3 regions of the Aestuariirhabdus haliotis genome follow, and region 2 is predicted to be linked to each of the others. Evidence: predicted binding sites of a transcription regulator. Region 2 holds the regulator's gene; each other region holds the start of a gene.

Region 1 (6,227 bases), on a different contig from region 2:
TTATCCGACAGATCAAGACCTTCACCCAGCTGTTGGTTAATCGTATCGGAGAAGACCAAGGCCAGACGCCCAATCTCGTTGTACGCAGGATCCAGCACCTCATCTCGATAATTGATAATCCCGGTCAACTCTCCCCCAGAGAGCAGGTTAGTTATCACCTGGGTCGAGGTACCATCGCTAATAGCGATATCCTGGCGCAATGGGTCGTCAGTACTGGGTACGACTTCCAGGGTATTTACCTGAGCGCCAACGATCAAAGGTTGGCCCGTGCCGACAAACACATTGATCGTGTTATCGTCCTGAGGAATGACGGTCACTCCCACCAACTCCGAAAGATTCTTCAACGCCTCTTCCCGAGAATCCCGGAGATCATTCACCGGGGTATTGTTGACCTCGGCCTTGGCGATCGCTTCGTTATAATCCCCAATCGTTACTGCAATACGGTTGATTTGTTCGGTAAGCGTTCGGCTTTGTTGATTAACCAGATCAGTTTGTTGGTTAAGGCGATCGTTCAGGGTATTAAAACGGTTCGCTATCCCCTCTGCTTCGGTAAGGATCAATTGCCGGGATGGAATATTGGCCGGATCTTCGGCTCCAGTCTGCATAGCCTTAAAGAAATTGGTCAGTGCCGGCGTCAGCCCCGTGGTTGTGTTGGCCAGCAGGGAATCCAGCTGTTCAATCTGCTCCCGAAATGCCTGCTGCTCCGAATTGACAAAGGTGTTCTCACGTAACTGGCTAACCAGAATTTCACTGGTAATGCGCCGAATACTGTCGGTGGTTGCACCGGAACCCAAAAAACCGACCCCCACATAGAGTGGATTTTGGGTTACCTGGGTGGCTTCCTGACGAGAATATCCAGGCGTGTTGATATTGGCGACGTTATGACCCGTCACCGTCAACGATGTCTGGCTTACTCGTAAGCCACTTAATCCTATTCCCAGCAGATCAGCCATTTCTCGACCTTCCCGTTATCTACCCGTTATCGGCATCAAAGCCAAATGGTTTAATACGTTTGTAATTCGAAGCTTCACATTCACCTCTTGAGCGACTACTGCCAGTTGTCAAAAATATTGCTATCGGCAATCCGCAATATTTTCTCGGCGTACTCTGGATCGGTGGCGTAGCCCGCTTGCTGTAATCCCTGTAAAAACTTCACGGAATCACCACCATGCTGTAATGCATTTTGATAGCGATCGTTCTGCTGCAAGAACGTCGCGTAGTCATCAAAACTGGTCAAAAATGAGTCATAGGCCCTAAAGGCGGCCGTTTCTTTTAACGCAACGCCTTGGCGAAACTCGGTAGTGGTCACCTCTGCTGTATCTCCAGACCAGCGACTGTCGGCCTTGATACCAAACAGATTGAAGCTGTTGCCGCCATCCTCACGCTGAATCATCTTTTGCCCCCAGCCGGTTTCCAGGGCTGACTGGGCAACCAGTATTTTGGGTTCTATGCCAAGCTTGCTGGCAATCTCCTGCGCATAGGGCATCATTTTGCGAATAAAGGCCAACGGCGAATCCAACACTTCATCCGGTTCATTTGTCTCTAGCGTGATCTTTCGATCGGAGTCATTAGCATTCACGTTTGCCGATTGATCGACCTTGCCGACTATCGGTTTACGCATAAGCTGCTGTACCATTGTGCTGGCAACGTCTGAGGCTTTATCAACCATGAAACGGTCGCGTCCATAAGTCGACGAAGCCTCGGGAATACTGCTATTGAGCTGGCGCATTAACACTTCGGCCAGCCCCATCCCGCCATTTTCCGCCAGGTCAATTGCCATCTGGCCATCGAGCATATCGCGATACATATTGCTTTCACTGCTATTGAACAGACTGTCTTCTTCAAAGATCGCATTAGCATCGCGCATGCTTTTCAACATCATGCTGATAAACAACGACTCGAATTGTTTTACGGCTTGTTCGAGTGCTTCTTTCGATTCACCATCGGAGCTGTACTTAAGATTCTGCAAGCTGTTCAGATCGGTATAAACCTGGGCTACCCCAGAGGCACTGGCAGCCGAATGTTTCAGGTTCAGATCTACTCCACTCATATCAGATAACCACCAATTCTGCGCGTAGTGCCCCGGCCTGTTTGAGGGCCTCCAAAATGGCCATCAGGTCACCGGGGGCCGCTCCTACCTGATTCACCGCCTGAACAATTTCGGCCAGGGTAACACCCGGTTCAAACAGGAACATTTTATTGTTTTCTTGTTGTACATCGATATTGCTTTGCGGAGTAACTACCGTTTCTCCGGCACCGAAAGCATTTGGCTGACTCACCTCGGCTTCTTCGGTGATAGAAACCACCATGCTGCCGTGGGTTACTGCCGCTGGAGACACCCTTACGTTTTTCCCAATCACAATGGTACCGGTACGTGAGTTGATAATAACTTTGGCTGAGGATTCACCTGGCGTTACCTCAAGATTCTCCAATACCGACATATAGGTGACACGCTGAGACCGATCCGTTGGTGCGGTCACCTCGATAGAAGCACCATCAATGGCTTTCGCCACGCCCGGACCGACCAGCTGATTGATCGCATCACTCATGCGCTTGGCAGTAGTAAAATCGTACTGTTTTAAATTCAATACCAGCTTGTTTCCTCGCCCAAACGACGAATGAACACTACGTTCAACCAAAGCACCATTTGGAATTCGGCCGGCAGTAGGCACATTAATAGTTAAACTTGATCCATCCGCACCCTCCACGCCTAAACCACCAACAACCAGACTGCCCTGAGCAATGGCGTATACTTTGCCATCAATTCCTTTGAGCTCGGTCATCAATAAGCTCCCACCCCTAAGGCTTTTGGCATTACCCAGTGCAGAAACAGTGACATCAATTTTATGGCCAGGCTTGGCAAAAGGTGGCAGCTCACCATGAATAGATACCGCGGCTACGTTTTTCAATTTTGGGTTACTGCCCGGTGGCATTTTTATACCAAATTGCTGCAACATATTTTTAAAGGTTTGAATGGTAAATGGTGTCTGGCTGGTTTTATCACCACTACCATCCAAGCCTGTCACCAGACCATAACCCACCAACTGATTACTTCGCACACCAGAAATCGAAGCCAGATCCTTAATTCGTTCAGCCTGCACTGAACCCGCCATCAGTAAAAGAAACAGAACCAGAAGATATCGCTGAACTACTTTCATTGTCATTGCTCCACTCTTCCTAAAAAGGAAATGCCGGACTATTGAAGAGTTTGGTTAACCAACCCGCCTCATTCGAATCTGCCAGGCTTCCGGTTCCAGCGTAACTAATTCTTGCATCTGCAATTTTTTGCGATGACACCATGTTATCGGTATCAACATCATCGGGGCGTACCAAGCCCGATATTCGAACGTACTCGTCCCCCTGATTAAGGGTGAGCCATTTTTCGCCGCGAATTTTCAGCAAGCCATTGGGTAACACTTCCGACACCGTGACCGTTATATTGCCGCGAAGACTGTTACTCTGACTACTTTCAGATTCCCCTTCATGCTCTCGAGTGGCGTCCAGGGTGGCAGCCACATCAAAACCAAACACATCTTTAAAGGTTTTACCAAACGCAGTTGGTTCACTAATAGACGCCGTTGTTTCTTTACTGAAGTCGGTATCGGCTTTCTTATTCGCCTGTGTCGATTCATCCAGCTGTACCGTGATGATATCGCCGACCCGGTAAGCCTTGCGATCGTCGTACAGTGAGAAGCCAAAACCCTCCTGGTAGAGAGAACCGCCATTAAATTCCGAGGCAATGGGCTGGGCAGGATAGGTCGGCGCAAATGCCGGATCATTTGGCAAAGCCGTAGGCGTCATGCAACCACCCAAAGAAAAGAAGCTCAGCAATAAAAGCAATCTGATTTTCATAGCAACATCGCCTCTTTAGCCTCGATTAAAGGTTCTGAGTCACGAACTGCAGCATACTGTCAGCAGTCGAAATCACTTTGGAATTCATTTCGTAAGCACGCTGGGTGGTGATCATATTCACCAGCTCTTCCACCACGTTTACGTTTGAATTTTCCAACGTACTCTGTTGAATTCGCCCTAACCCATCTTCACCGGGGACACCTTCTCGAGGCGCTCCGCTGGACCCGGTTTCGAGGAACAGGTTATTACCAATGGCTTGCAAGCCCGCTGGATTAATAAAATCCACGACCTGAATTTGCCCCAGTTCCTGGGGAGCCGGATCGCCCGGTGTGGTCACGGTGACAATGCCATCTTCACCTACTGTGTACGTGAGAGCATCTTCGGGAACGGTAATTCCGGGTTCTAGCGGATGACCGTTAACATTGACCACATCACCGTCCTCATTAAGGTGAAACTGGCCATTTCGGGTGTAGGCGATCGTGCCGTCGGGCGTCAAAATCTGGAAAAAGCCTCGACCGTTGATTGCCATATCCAGTGGCTGATCGGTTGTTTGCAAACTGCCTGAAGTAAATATTTTCTGAGTACCGGCTACACGAACACCCGTACCCAATTGCAACCCGGATGGCAAGGTGGTGTCCTGGGACGATTGCCCACCGGGCTGTCGTTGGATCTGATAGAGCAGATCTTCAAATTCCGCCCGATCCTTCTTGAAACCTACCGTGCTGACGTTAGCCAGATTATTCGCAATGGTATTGAGCTGCATATCCTGTGCGCTCAGTCCCGTTTTACTTACCCACAATGCCGGTTGCATGTTTTTCTCCCCACAGGGCTTCCGCCCTGCCTCACTTCAGTCCGCAAACTAGGTTGCTCAGTTATTGTCAAAAATCCGTCAGCTATGCAGACACTCCCTAGCTCTGCAAGAGTCGTTCCACTGATTTCTGATTTTCTTCCGCGGTGCTCATCATCTTCACCTGCACCTGAAACTGCTTCGCCAAACTCATCATCGAAATCATCTCGGAGACCGGATTAACGTTACTGGCCTCGAGAAATCCGGGCTCAAGAGTCACGTTCACATCGGGCACCACAGCGTCTTCATCTTTGATTCTGAATAAGCCATCGCTACCCTTCTCCAGGCGATTCAGATCGGGATTGACCAATAAAATTCGATCAACCTCCGCCAGAGCCTCTGGATTTTCTCCAGCACCTCGAATGGTAATGGTGCCGTCAGGAGCAATATCCATCTTATCGAATTCCGGTAATACAATCGGGCCACCATCACCGATAATGGTCAGGTTTTCCGAATTACGCAGGATGCCATCGGGATCGATGTTCAAATCACCGGTTCGGGTATAGACCGTTTCACCCTCTGCTGTTTGCGCCGTTATCCAGCCGTCTCCCCTCAAGGCCACATCCAAATCACGACCCGTCGATATCATGGTGCCCTGATTAAAGTTGGTACCTGGGTTTTCGGTCATGGCATAGGCTCGGGTCGGATGAGTCTCCCCCCAGACAGGCATCGACCGCGCCTGCTCGAAATCATTCTTAAATCCCGTCGTGTTGGCATTGGCCAGGTTGTTGGCATGAATAGTCTGCCCCAACATATTCTGCTTTGCGCCACTCATGGAAATAAATAATGCTCTGTCCATTGCTCTGTAACCCTGTAGGGAGCGGCAATCATTTGCTGCTCAAATTGTCTTACCTATAGAAAAAGCAAAGGCTATGCCCATTTACCCATAAAGCTCAAAATAAAACGTAACCTATTGTTTTTATTAAATTAAAATAAACAGAAAACCCAAACCAATCGAGTTTCAAGATTGAATTAATACCTAGGACGGCAAGGGTTTACCGCAACATTTATAGGGTATTGCCACACCCAATAGTGATAAGTATCCAGGCCACCTGCAGCAATAGGACAAAAAAACGCGACACCGCCAAAACGATGTCGCGCTTAATGACTACTGACCGAAGATGCAGGCTTAAATATTCAAAATGGTCTGGGTAACCGCATCGGAGGTTTCAATGGTTTTGGCATTGGCCTGATAGTTTCTCTGGGCAATAATCAGGTTCACCAACTCGTCAGAAAGTTCCACGTTAGAGGCCTCCAAAGCCCCTGCCTGCAATGCACCCAGGGTACCAGAACGTGGTGTGCCTATTACCTGATTACCAGATTCAAACGATTCGGCCCATTCCGTCTTGCCTAACGGACTCAAGCCCTCAGTATTGGCAAAATTGGCAAACACCACCTGCCCCTGAATACGACTTTGTCCATTAGTGTATCGAGCAAACAGGATGCCTTCGTCAGACACTTCAAGTCCTGCCAGTTGCCCGGTGCTGAAACCATCCTGACTAACACTCGTCACAGCAAAGGCACTGGA
Region 2 (6,227 bases):
ACTCTGCCTTAGCTCAAGCGGCCAACGTCAACCTTGATACCAGCGTTAAAGAAGAGGCCTGCCCGCTCAACCTGGCACCAACATCCAGCACTACCGTAACTCTGGTGATGGGGGATGCCCTGGCCATCGCCCTGCTGGAACACCGAGGTTTTAGCGCCGAAGACTTTGCTTTTTCCCACCCGGGCGGCTCTTTGGGTCGCCGCCTGCTGTTAAAAGTGGACGACATCATGCACAGCGGCGAACGCCTCCCCATTGTCAATGAAAACACATTGCTGCGAGACGCCCTGCTGGTGATGACTCAAAAAGGTTTGGGAATGACCGCGATTGTATCCGCTGCAGGAACCCTGAGCGGCGTCTTTACCGACGGTGACTTGCGTCGCTCGCTGGATCACGAACTCAACATGGCGACGACCTCCATCGATGACGTCATGACCCGGCACTGCAAAACCATCACCCTTGGTATGCTGGCCGCTGAAGCGGTCCATATCATGGAAGAAAGCAAAATCAACGGCCTGATTGTCATCGATGATAACGACAAACCTGTCGGGGCGCTTAACATGCACGATCTGTTAAAGGCAGGAGTCGTTTGATGTTCAGTCAGTACGAAGAAAAAGCCAAACAGGTTCGTCTGGCTGTTTTTGATGTCGATGGCGTACTCACCAACGGCCAACTGTTGTTCAGCGAAAACGGCGAGGAGCTCAAAGCGTTCTCCACCCTCGATGGGCAGGGAATCAAGATGCTGCAACGCGCCGGTATTGAAACGGCTATTATCACCGGCCGCACCTCGCAACTGGTTGCCCGGCGCGCAAAAAACCTGGGCATCTCACACCTGGTTCAGGGTCGCGAAGACAAACTGATCGCCCTGAAAGAACTTCTGCCCAGCCTTCAGCTGGAGCTGCATCAGGTGGCGTACCTGGGCGACGATCTGCCCGACCTCGCGGCCATCCGTCACGTAGCCCTGGGCGCCGCCGTGGCCAATGCCCACAGCTTTGTAAAGCAACACGCCATCGCCGTGACCCAATCCTCAGGTGGTCAGGGCGCAGCCCGTGAATTTTGCGACGCCCTGCTTGCCGCTCAGGGTAAGTTACAAAGTGCCCTCGATAGTTACCTGTGAGTGATTCATGATTAGAGCTGTCCTGGTTACGTTGTTATGTGGAGTGTTATTTGCCTACGCCGGCTTGTATCTTTACGAGAACACACCACTTCGCCAGACACTCGCACCGCCCAATATCGACCCTCGTGAGCGCCAGGAAGTGGACTTCTACCTGGATAATGCCCAGGTGACCCGATTTAACGAACTGGGTAAACCCGATCATCGCCTCAAAGCTGAACGAGTAAACCACTTCCCCCACAACGATACGACCATGATTCGTGAACCCCGTGTTATTTTGATACGCGACATGGGTGAACGCCTCATCAGTGCGCGCTCGGGAAAACTGTTACCTGGCAACGAAGACCTGGAACTCTGGGACGATGTCAGCATGACCATGCTATCCAGAGAAGGCCTGGAAACAGGCCGCCTTGATACCGATTTCATCACTCTATATTCTGAACAACAACTGGCCGAAACCAATCGACCGGTCGTTATTACCTCTCCCGAAGGGATCACTCATGCTGTGGGAATGAAGGCCCACCTCAACCAGGACCGCGTTCAATTACAATCGAACGTCAGAGGCATCTATGAGCACCACTAAACCCTTACTTGTTCTCTTATTCTCTACCCTTCTGGCCAGCACGGGCGCACAAGCCCTGCCAGAAGACCAGGAACAACCGATTCGCATTAAAGCGGACAAGGCCGATATCGACGAAGGAGCCGGACGAGCCATCTACACAGGCAGTGTCACCATGGACCAGGGCTCGATTCATATTACCGGCGATAAAGTCACCATCTACACCAAGGCGGGTGCGGTGACTCGCATGGTAGCGGAAGGCACACCAGCTCATTACCAGGAAAAACCGGCTGTCGATAAAGAGATTATCAAGGCCTATGGCAATACCATCGATTACGCCATCGCCAAAGACAAAGTCAAGCTGATCAAGAACGCCAAACTGTTTCAGGAGGGCAACTCCTTTACCGGCGATGTCATTCATTACAATATGAAAACCCAGGCGGTCAACGCCCAGGGTGCCACCAGTCGCACCGGAAAGAACCGTGTCGAGATGGTCATTCAACCCAAGAGCAAGCAGTAAGCGATCTATGGCAACCCTGAAAGCACTTCACCTGGCAAAGAGTTATCGTGGCCGGCACGTCGTCGAAGACATTTCGATCAGCATCAACAGCAATCAGATTGTAGGGTTGCTGGGACCCAATGGCGCCGGCAAGACGACCAGCTTTTATATGATTGTTGGCCTGGTTCAGTCGGACAACGGCCAAATCCTGATGGACGGCGAAGATATCACGCGTCTGCCCATGCACGGTCGGGCCCGCAAAGGCATAGGTTACCTGACTCAGGAAGCCTCAATCTTCCGCAAGCTGACTGTCACCGAAAATATTCTGTCGATCTTAGAAACCCGCAAGGACCTCAATCGCAAGCAACGCCTGGCCAAACTGGAGGAGTTGCTCAACGAGTTTCATATCTCTCACCTTCGAGATAGCAAAGGCATCAGTCTGTCCGGTGGTGAACGACGCCGGGTCGAAATTGCTCGGGCACTGGCGACTGAACCCGCTTTTATTTTGCTCGACGAACCCTTTGCCGGGGTAGATCCTATCTCTGTCAATGACATCAAGGATGTCGTCCGTCATTTACGTGACAAAGGTATCGGGGTTCTGATTACCGACCATAACGTGCGCGAAACCCTCGATATCTGCGAGCTCGCCTACATTGTCAGCGAAGGCAAAATCATTGCAGAGGGCGATGCCCAAGCCATTCTGAGTAACCAAAAGGTGAAAGACGTTTATCTCGGACACCAGTTTCGAATATAGGCATTCGGAGTACTTCGGCTCTATAATAGACGCCATGCAAGATTTTTGCCGGTGCAAGAGGCTACCGGGGTAACCCATGCGAGGAGTAGGCAGTATATGGACCGGACATTGTATTATCTATGAAACCATCCCTAGTCCTGAAAATGGGCCAGCAGCTGACGATGACGCCTCAGCTGCAACAAGCCATAAAACTTCTGCAGCTCTCTACCCTGGATCTTCAACAGGAGATTCAGCAAGCCCTCGAATCTAACCCTATGCTCGAGGCCGAAGACGGCCTGGAAGAACCCAGCTCAAAGCAAGATGAAGCCCGTGACGGTACGGAATTCGATATTAAAGCCGAATCAACCGCTCTCAATGAAGGTGAGCAACGCCAGCAGGAACAACAGAGCAGCGAGAGCGCCAATAACGAGAACGAGGTTCTTTCCGACGACTGGCAGGACAACATCCCCAATGATCTGCCAGTAGATTCTGCCTGGGACGATGTCTATCAATCGAGCTTACCTGCTTCTTCAGCCCCATCGGACAACGATGACTACAATCCAGCGGCGCGTGCCAGCACGGTGGATTCACTGCAATCCCATCTCGAATGGCAGCTTAACCTGACTCCAATGAGCGATACCGATCGTGCCATTGCGATCACTATCATCGACGCTCTTGAAGAGGATGGTTACCTTGGCTGCAGCTGCGAGGAGCTGCTCGACAGCATCGATGCCGATCTGGAGATTGAGCTTGATGAGATCGAAGCCGTACTTCGCCGGATACAGCAGTTCGATCCTGTAGGGGTCGCTTCGCGCTCCCTGAGCGAATGTCTGCTGATCCAGCTGGCCCAACTTCCGAGCGACACTCCCCACCTGAAACCGGCCGCTCTGGTGGTTGAAAAACATATCCACCTTTTGGGCAACCATGACTATGCTCAACTGATGCGCAAAGCACGCCTCAAAGAACCCGAACTCAAAGCGGCAATCGAGCTGATCCAGACCCTGAACCCCAAGCCTGGAGCCAGTATCGAAAGCAGCGAGCCCGAATATGTCATTCCCGATGTAACGGTCAGAAAGGTCAACGAGCGCTGGATTGTTGAACTCAACTCGGATGCCATGCCCCGTGTACGGATTAACTCGGGCTACGCCTCCCTCGTCAAGCGAGCCGATAACAGCGCCGACAACACCTACTTGAAAAACCACCTGCAGGAAGCCCGCTGGTTCCTTAAAAGCCTGCAAAGTCGCAATGAGACCCTGATGAAAGTCGCCACCCAGATTGTCGAACACCAACGCGGCTTTCTGGATTATGGCGAAGAAGCCATGAAACCGTTGGTTCTGCATGATATTGCGGAAGCCGTCAGCATGCATGAATCGACCATATCCCGGGTCACAACGCAAAAATACATGCACACCCCAAGGGGCATCTTTGAGCTGAAGTATTTCTTCTCCAGCCATGTCAGCACGGCCAGTGGTGGGGAATGCTCCTCCACCGCCATTCGTGCGATTATCAAGAAACTGGTTGCCGCCGAGAACCCAAAAAAACCATTGAGCGATAGTAAAATAGCCGGTCTGCTTGCCGAGCAAGGAATTCAGGTAGCCCGCCGCACCATCGCCAAGTATCGAGAATCCCTGTCCATTCCTCCATCAAACGAAAGAAAACGTCTGGTATAGGTTATATTGATTAATAGCAACATAGAAATATCGAGTCTCGGATATGATCGAAACAGAGGCACACAGCTGAGCACGACATGGTGTCGGTTCAGTATCACGAAAAACCCATCTAGGAGAGAGACGCATGCAAATCAACATCAGTGGACATCATGTCGATGTAACAGAAGCTTTGCGTGAGTATGTAGCAACCAAGGTTGACCGTCTGGAAAGACATTTCGACACCATCACCAGCGTCAACGTCACCCTGAGCATAGAAAAAGAAGGGCAAAAAGCAGAGGCCAACCTCCATGTTCGCGGTGCTGACATCCACGCCACTGCTGTCCATGACGATATGTATGCCGCCATCGACATGCTGGCCGACAAACTGGATCGTCAGCTGATGAAACACAAGGAAAAGAACCTCTCTCGTTAATATTCTCCATGAACCTGACAACCCTCCTAAGCCCCGACCGCAGCCTTTGTGCTGCGGAAGGCGGCAGCAAAAAACGCGTACTCGAAACCCTGGCGGAAACCATTGCCCAGGGCGCTCCGGAAATCTCGGCGGATAATCTTTTTAATGGCTTGATCGAGCGTGAACGACTCGGCAGCACCGGTTTTGGCAAGGGTATCGCCATACCCCACTGCCGACTCGAATCCTGCACCGCACCCATGGGAGCCCTATTAAAACTCTCCGATGGCATCGATTTTGATGCTATGGATGGCAATCCGGTGGATCTTATTTTCGCCCTTGTGGTACCCAACGAAGCTACCAACGAACATTTGGCTATCCTGCAAGAACTGGCGGGACGGCTGGACAATGCCAGCTATCGTAACAATCTTCGCCACGCAAAAGATGGCAGCGAACTCTACACCATCGCTATCGCGCCGATTGACTGAATCCCTCAGGTCACAGACCTGTCACTTACCAGCTGATATACTTCCACTAATTCAGTCAATGGACAGGTGGCTCGCTGCCTGTACTCAGTGGAAAAAGTGGCATGCGACTAGTCATAATCAGTGGACGATCAGGCTCAGGAAAAAGTAGTGCGTTACACGTACTGGAAGACCAGGGTTTTTACTGCGTCGATAATATGCCGGCTGGACTTCTGGGCTCTCTGGCCGCAGAAATCTCAGGGGAAGCAGAACTGCGTAATGCGGCGGTGAGTATCGATGCTCGTAATATGCATGCCGACCTCAAACGTTTCCCGGAAATCCTCAGCCAACTGAGCGAAAGCGGTGTTAACTGTGAGGTCATCTACCTGGATGCCGAACCCGCGACCCTCTTGAAGCGATTCAGTGAAACCCGCCGCCGGCACCCACTCTCCAACGATCAATGTTCATTAGAAGAAGCAATACTGGCCGAAAGTGAACTCTTGGCTCCGCTCAAAGACGAAGCCAAACTGACTCTGGATACCAGCTCCCTGTCGCTTCACGAACTGCGTGACCTGATTCGCACGCGCGTAGCCCAACGTAACAACGATAGCCTGGCGTTGCTGTTTCAGTCCTTCGGCTTCAAACGCGGCATCCCAATTGATGCCGATTACGTATTTGATGTACGCTGCTTACCCAACCCCTATTGGGTTCCTCATCTCAGGGGGTTTAGCGGGTTGGAAGAACCCGTACAGACCTTTTTGGCCGATCAACCTGAAGTACAGGGAATGCTGTCCGATATAGGT
Region 3 (6,227 bases), on a different contig from region 2:
ACGACGATAAAGAACTGGAAAAACTCAGCCTTTATGCCCGTAACCTGCGTCCCATGCTGCGTGAAGTGCAAGATCAGGACGATGAAATTGATCTCAGTAATGTGGTAATGAGCCACTATCGCCTGTCGAAGATTCGCCAGCAAGACCTGATGTTGATGGAAGATTCACCGGATTATAAACTCGAACCCGGGGGCAGCCTGGGCACCGCTAAAGCGAAAGACAAAAAAGAAGAATTCCTGTCGCAGATAGTCCAGCGCTTGAATGAGCTCTTTGTCACTGATGATTTAACTGACGATGACATGGTGAATTACGCTTACACCGTGCGCGATAAGGTTAAAGAGAATGCACTCGTAATGAATCAGTTAGCAAACAATACCGCGGAACAGGCAATGTTGGGTGATTTTCCAAAGGCCGTTGATGATGCGATTTTGAACAGCAGCGAGGCGCATCAGATTCAGATGGTGCAATTGTTATCAAACCCTGACAAGGCGGCTAGGTTTTCGCAATTGATTTTTGATTTGTTGAAATTACACCAGTAAAGGCTGCTATATGCTTAGAAAGAAATATCAGTGTTGATATTCAATGTTAAGTGAAACTGGATTTTTTGTTGTGCCTTTGTTGGTTGTTCGTTTGATGAATACTCACCACAGAGGGTTTCTTTAAGGATGAAGCTAAATGTTAAACAAAGACCGTATCGCAGTATTTATCGATGCAGATAACGCACCGGCATCAAAGATGGAGTCAATTTTGTCCGAGGTGGCCAAGTATGGAGTGGTCAGCATTCGGCGGGCTTATGGCAATTGGAAGAAGCCCGCACTTAAATCCTGGGAAGATATTCTTCACGATTATGCGATTCAGCCGATACAGCAATTTGATATTACCAAGGGCAAGAACGCGGCCGATATTGCGTTGGTGATTGATGTCATGGATGTGCTCTATACCAAGCAGGTCGAAGTGATCTGTTTGGTCTCTTCGGATTGCGATTATACCCCGTTGGTGACTCGCATAGTGTCTGACGGTAAGTTGGTTATTGGTTTTGGTGAACGTAAAGCACCGACGCCATTTGTGAATGCTTGCTCTAAGTTTCTCTATCTGGATGATCCAGAAACCATAAACGAAGCTGTTAATGATACGGTGCCCATTAAGTCGGATACCAAGTTAATGAACCTGTTGCGCCAGGCGATTGAGGCCAACGAGGATGATGACGGTTGGGCATCGCTGGGCCCGGTTGGCTCCCATATTTCGAATCAAACCTCCTTTGATCAAAGAAACTACGGCTTCAGTAAATTAAGTGACCTGTTCAGAGCCATTGATCTGTTTGAATTGCAAAAAATCGAAGGCAACGGTTATAAAGTGAGGGATTCGAGAAAGAAGCGTTGAGTCTGGTCCTATAATTTCCGAGTGAAGTGTGCAATCCAAAACAGAGATGTTTGTTCGAACCGCTACAGCGTTATCTCTTGAGTCCCCAGTATGCTCGGAACCAAATTCCCCTTTCATGCTGACCGGAGAGATTCTGTTGATATCGGAGCAATCGGCCATGGACGGCCGATTGAGTGCAGTTGAGCAGGATGCGAATGTGCACGTCCCGAGTAGCAACGGAGTCTCGAAGGGAACCGCACAGCGGGCTGCATGTTGGGGCCGCCGGGATCATTAAGGGCTGGGCGGCGCCAGCCCTTGATCGACCTGTCGGGGTCGTTCCCGAAACAGCATTAACAAATAATCATTGATAATAAATCAACAATTACCCCATTTTTGCCCCTCCCAATTACCGCTATTCTTAAACTCGATTCCAACACAACCTGTTCGAGGAAAAGAGATGTCCCAGTTAACCATCGTTGCCAATATCATCGCCAGGGCCGATCAGGTCGATCTGGTGAAAGCCGAGCTGTTAAAGCTGATCGATGTTACCCGTGCGGAAGAGGGTTGCATCAATTACGACCTGCATCAGGATAACGAAAATCCTGCGCATTTCCTGTTCTTCGAGAACTGGCAATCCCGTGAGCTGTGGCAGACCCATATGGAGAATCAGCACCTGAAAGACTATCTGGCCGCTGTCGAGGGCGCGGTGGACAGCTTTACCCTGAATGAGATGACCCCCATCGGTTAAGTCAAGGACGTCGACTATGTTACTGGATACCCCAATCTGTGATTTCGGCTGGCAAGCCCCGGATTTCACCCTGAAAGACCCGGATGGCAAGCCCTTTACCCTGAGCGAGCAGCTGGGTGAAAAAGGCCTGCTGGTCGCCTTTATCTGCAACCATTGCCCCTATGTTCAACGCATTGCTGAGCGTCTGGCGGCCGATACTCAGTTGCTGATGGAAGAGGGGATTAACGTACTGGCGATCATGTCCAACGACTATCGGTCGTACCCGGCCGATGCCCCCGACAAGATGCGCGCCTTTGCCCGTCAGCAGGGTTTCAGCTTCCCCTATCTGGTGGATGAAGATCAATCCGTCGGTAAAGCTTTTGGCGCGGTTTGTACGCCGGATTTCTTCGGCTTCAATCGCTCGGGTGAGTTGCAGTACCGAGGCCGGTTGGACGATGCCCGCATGGGAGAAGCCTCGGAGCGAGTGCCCGAATTGCTCAATGCCATGCGCCTGATAGCGGCCACCGGCCAGGGTCCCAAGGAGCAGATCGCCAGTATGGGGTGTTCTATTAAATGGAGCATCTAGCCTGAAAGCACTCAGCCATCCCCCTTTCATGCTGACCGAAGAGATTTCGTTATTGCCAGGGCCATCGGCCAGGGATGGCCGATTGAGTGCCGTTGAGCGGGAGCGAATGGGCACGACCTGAGCAATAAAGGAATCTCGTAGGGAACCGCGCAGCGGGCAGCATGTGGGCCGCCCGGGATTCTTAAGGGCTGGGCGGTTCCAGCCCTTGAGGGACCAGCCGGGGTCCTTCCCGGCAATCTATTCGACAATAAATCAGATACTTTGAGCCTGTGTTCAAAACGCATTGCGGACTCGAAATATTATCCCGTTACTATATTTGTGCTTTTTTAATAATCCAATTAGATCATCGGTCGGGACGCACCCCGACGAGTGCCTTATGGGGAAGGGCTGTCTTCCCCTTAAGAATCCCCCCAGCCCCACTCTCTTTGTCGCTTCACGATTCACTCCAGCAAATTAGCGCTGTCAGGGTCGTAACCAGCCGCGTCCTGCGTCGGGTTACTCAAATGTCCGTCCATGGCACTTTCTTGGCAAGAAGGCCCCGGCATCGATAATTTACTTCCGTCAAAGAGAGAAGGGGGGTTTGCATCAAAGCTCTTTGTCTACTCGATCCATCCCCCTTTCATGCTGACCGAAGCGATTTCGTTATTGCCAGGGCCATCGGCCAGGGATGGCCGATTGAGTGCCGTTGAGCGGGAGCGAATGGGCACGACCTGAGCAAAAAAGGAATCTCGTAGGGAACCGCGCAGCGGGCAGTATGTGGGGCCGCCGGGATATGATGAACATGGATGTTCGAATGCCGAGAGGCCAGGGATGGCCCAGAGCGGCCGGGCTGGGCGGTTCCAGCCCTTGAGGGACCAGCCGGGGTCCTTCCCGGCAATTATAAAAGCCAATTGGATTGTGATTACTCGGAATAACCTGAGGTAATCAAAACAGCCGAAAATAAAACCACTTAGACGGACAACACCGCCGCACAGATACTGGGCTTGGGGTTATCACCGCAATAGAGATCGAACCGGGCGGCATCCTGCGCTTGGTTTTGTTGGATCTGCACCGAGCTGTCGAGATACACCGGGCCTTTAAAGATCACATCCACCTGGGTTTTCTTACCGCTTTCAATAGCAATCTGGCTGCGCTCAATGGCCTGGGCCAGAACGCCAAAACCATGGGCGATATCCCGTTTAAAACCAAACAGCTTGGCCAGCGTGGCCGACATATGAATGGGGTTGTAGTCGCCGGTAATGCGGGCGTATTGTTTGCCACGATTGGCCGGGATCGACCAGGACGCGATCTCTTCGGCGCTGTCCAGGCTGGCCAGGTCAAAGCTTTGCTGCGGGCTGGGGTTCTCCTTGCCACCAAAGCGTCCGGCCATAAAGTAGATGGTGGTTTCTTCCCACACCGTTTCGCCCTGTACCCTGACCTGCGTCGTGAAATCAAACTCGACGCCTTTTTCCACCAGGCGCGTGTCGCCCATCTCGCTGCTCAAACTGAGGACTTCATGCTTGCCAATGGGGCGGTGCTGAAGAATACGGTTTTTTAAATGCACGGCGCCTAACAGGCGAATCGGAAAGGCTTTGTGCGTCAGCATATGCATATGCATGGCCCCCGCAATCACGTGGGGGTAAAGCACTGGCAGATGATCGGTGGCGGCAAGCCCTAACAGGTTCAGATAATTATCAAGCGCATTGGGGTCGATGTGCAGGTCGTTCCAGGCGGCGCTAATGCTCGGCAAACCGGTGGCGGCATTAAAGCCTTTGCGGGGCAGCAGCAGGGCTTTCAGCATGGCGGGGGCGATCGCGGGTTTGGTATCGAAACTTAGCGTGACATCGGACATTGGGGGTTCCATTAGGGCAGGTGGTTATCCCGGAAGGGGAGATTGAAAGGGCGATAGTATAAAAGGCAATCGGCAGCGGTGATAGCCGTGCGCTGAAGTGAGTGCGTGCTTAATGGGTGCGCGCCCGTTATCGGAGCAGTGCTGTTGCGCTTCGCACCGTTGTGGCGCGTTGATGTTTGTCGGATTTTGTCGGGTGTTTGTTAACCTATTGATAATTAAGCTTAAAACTGATTTTTTTGAGGTTGGGCATAGCTCTTGCTATGAGACAGTATCATTTGGACCAGCGCAGTACCTGCCCTCGAAGGCAGGACTGAAGAGAACAAAAACAACATCTGGCGGTAAGCAAATGACCCACACTTTAATGCTCAATGAGGAAATATCATGGCTTATTTAGTTCCATCCGAATTTGTCACCAAGATGGTAGATGCCGGTGAATCCAAAGTTCATATGTCGACCCGCGATACCTTGATTCGGGCCTTTATGGCCGGTGCTATTCTGGCCCTGGCGGCGGCGTTTGCGATTACCGTTGCGGTAAAAACCGGCGTATTTTTAATCGGTGCCATTTTATTCCCGGTGGGCTTTTGCATGCTCTACCTGATGGGCTTCGACCTGTTGACCGGGGTGTTTGTCTTAACGCCTCTGGCCTGGCTCGACGGTCGTCCGGGGGTGACCATCAAAAGCATTTTGCGCAACTGGTGGCTGGTGTTTATCGGTAATTTCGGTGGTGCCATCACCGTTGCCGTGATGATGGCATTTGTCTTTACCATGGGCTTTAACACAGACCCGGGTGCGGTTGGTGCCAAGATCGCCACGGTCGGTGAAGCGCGTACCCTGGGTTATGCCGAGTTTGGTGCCGCCGGTTGGGCGACCATTTTCCTGCGCGGCATGCTGTGCAACTGGATGGTCTCCATGGGGGTTGTTGGTGCGATGATCTCGACCACCGTCAGCGGCAAGGTGATGGCGATGTGGATGCCGATCATGCTGTTCTTCTTTATGGGCTTCGAACACTCCATCGTTAATATGTTCCTGTTCCCATCTGGCATCATCATGGGTGGTGAGTTCTCCATCATGGACTACCTGATCTGGAATGAAATTCCTACTGTGCTGGGTAACCTGGTGGGTGGTTTGGCCTTCACTGGCCTGACGCTTTACACCACTCACGTTCGCACCGTGGGTAAGCGCGTAGCTGCCTGATGGCATATCGGGCTCAAACGCAGTCGACGTTTGCGCCCGGTTGTTGTGAATTTGAGCAAGGCCCCGATGATCCCCTTGTTGGGGCTTTGTTCAGATTCATGCCGCACAACCTGAAGCCATTAATGGTTATCGAATAATGCCGGGGTAGTGATCGACTTATGAGTAGTCAGCTGAAAGTCTCTGTGGGGCAGTATTCCGATAAAGGGCGCAAGGCCAGCAATCAGGATTTCTACGGTTTTTGTATTCCCACCGAACCCCAGCTCAGTTTGAAAGGGGTTGCTGTGGCCATGGCCGACGGTATCAGCAGCAGCCAGGTGAGTCATATTGCCAGCGAAACCGCGGTAAAAAGTTTTCTTGATGATTATTTCTGTACCTCCGAGGCCTGGTCGGTAAAACAGTCGGTACAGCGCGTGTTATCCGCGACCAATTCCTGGCTGCATTCGCAAACCCTGAACAGCGAATTTCGTTTCGACAAGGATCGGGGCTATGTCAGCACCCTGAGTGCCATGGTGATCAAATCCAACCGGGCA

Evidence for each region. The regulator sigma-54, encoded in region 2, starts transcription at its own class of promoters, with help from an activator protein. The targets are predictions, from matches to a motif close to TGGCACNNNNNTTGCTNT.
Region 1: MIB40_RS03170 (flagellar basal body rod protein FlgF) is a predicted target of sigma-54. The motif match lies at 5,560-5,577, and genes of this name have one in related genera.
Region 3: MIB40_RS06730 (formate/nitrite transporter family protein) is a predicted target of sigma-54. The motif match lies at 4,748-4,765, and genes of this name have one in related genera.

The regions. Positions count from the first base shown of each region.
Region 1 is NZ_JAKSDZ010000002.1:274,470-280,696, forward strand. Features, by position in the region: gene flgK (flagellar hook-associated protein FlgK) at 1-953, opposite strand, end outside; gene flgJ (flagellar assembly peptidoglycan hydrolase FlgJ) at 1,049-2,050, opposite strand; gene MIB40_RS03155 (flagellar basal body P-ring protein FlgI) at 2,052-3,164, opposite strand; gene flgH (flagellar basal body L-ring protein FlgH) at 3,178-3,852, opposite strand; gene flgG (flagellar basal-body rod protein FlgG) at 3,878-4,663, opposite strand; gene MIB40_RS03170 (flagellar basal body rod protein FlgF) at 4,761-5,498, opposite strand; gene flgE (flagellar hook protein FlgE) at 5,829-6,227, opposite strand, start outside.
Region 2 is NZ_JAKSDZ010000008.1:19,981-26,207, reverse strand. Features, by position in the region: gene MIB40_RS07835 (KpsF/GutQ family sugar-phosphate isomerase) at 1-590, shown strand, start outside; gene MIB40_RS07830 (KdsC family phosphatase) at 590-1,114, shown strand; gene lptC (LPS export ABC transporter periplasmic protein LptC) at 1,122-1,694, shown strand; gene lptA (lipopolysaccharide transport periplasmic protein LptA) at 1,681-2,190, shown strand; gene lptB (LPS export ABC transporter ATP-binding protein) at 2,198-2,923, shown strand; gene MIB40_RS07810 (RNA polymerase factor sigma-54) at 3,043-4,572, shown strand; gene hpf (ribosome hibernation-promoting factor, HPF/YfiA family) at 4,697-4,984, shown strand; gene ptsN (PTS IIA-like nitrogen regulatory protein PtsN) at 4,993-5,448, shown strand; gene rapZ (RNase adapter RapZ) at 5,550-6,227, shown strand, end outside.
Region 3 is NZ_JAKSDZ010000006.1:66,214-72,440, reverse strand. Features, by position in the region: gene MIB40_RS06755 (type I restriction endonuclease subunit R) at 1-539, shown strand, start outside; gene MIB40_RS06750 (NYN domain-containing protein) at 676-1,380, shown strand; gene MIB40_RS06745 (putative quinol monooxygenase) at 1,817-2,107, shown strand; gene MIB40_RS06740 (thioredoxin family protein) at 2,124-2,672, shown strand; gene MIB40_RS06735 (MaoC family dehydratase) at 3,622-4,503, opposite strand; gene MIB40_RS06730 (formate/nitrite transporter family protein) at 4,885-5,697, shown strand; gene MIB40_RS06725 (bifunctional protein-serine/threonine kinase/phosphatase) at 5,856-6,227, shown strand, end outside.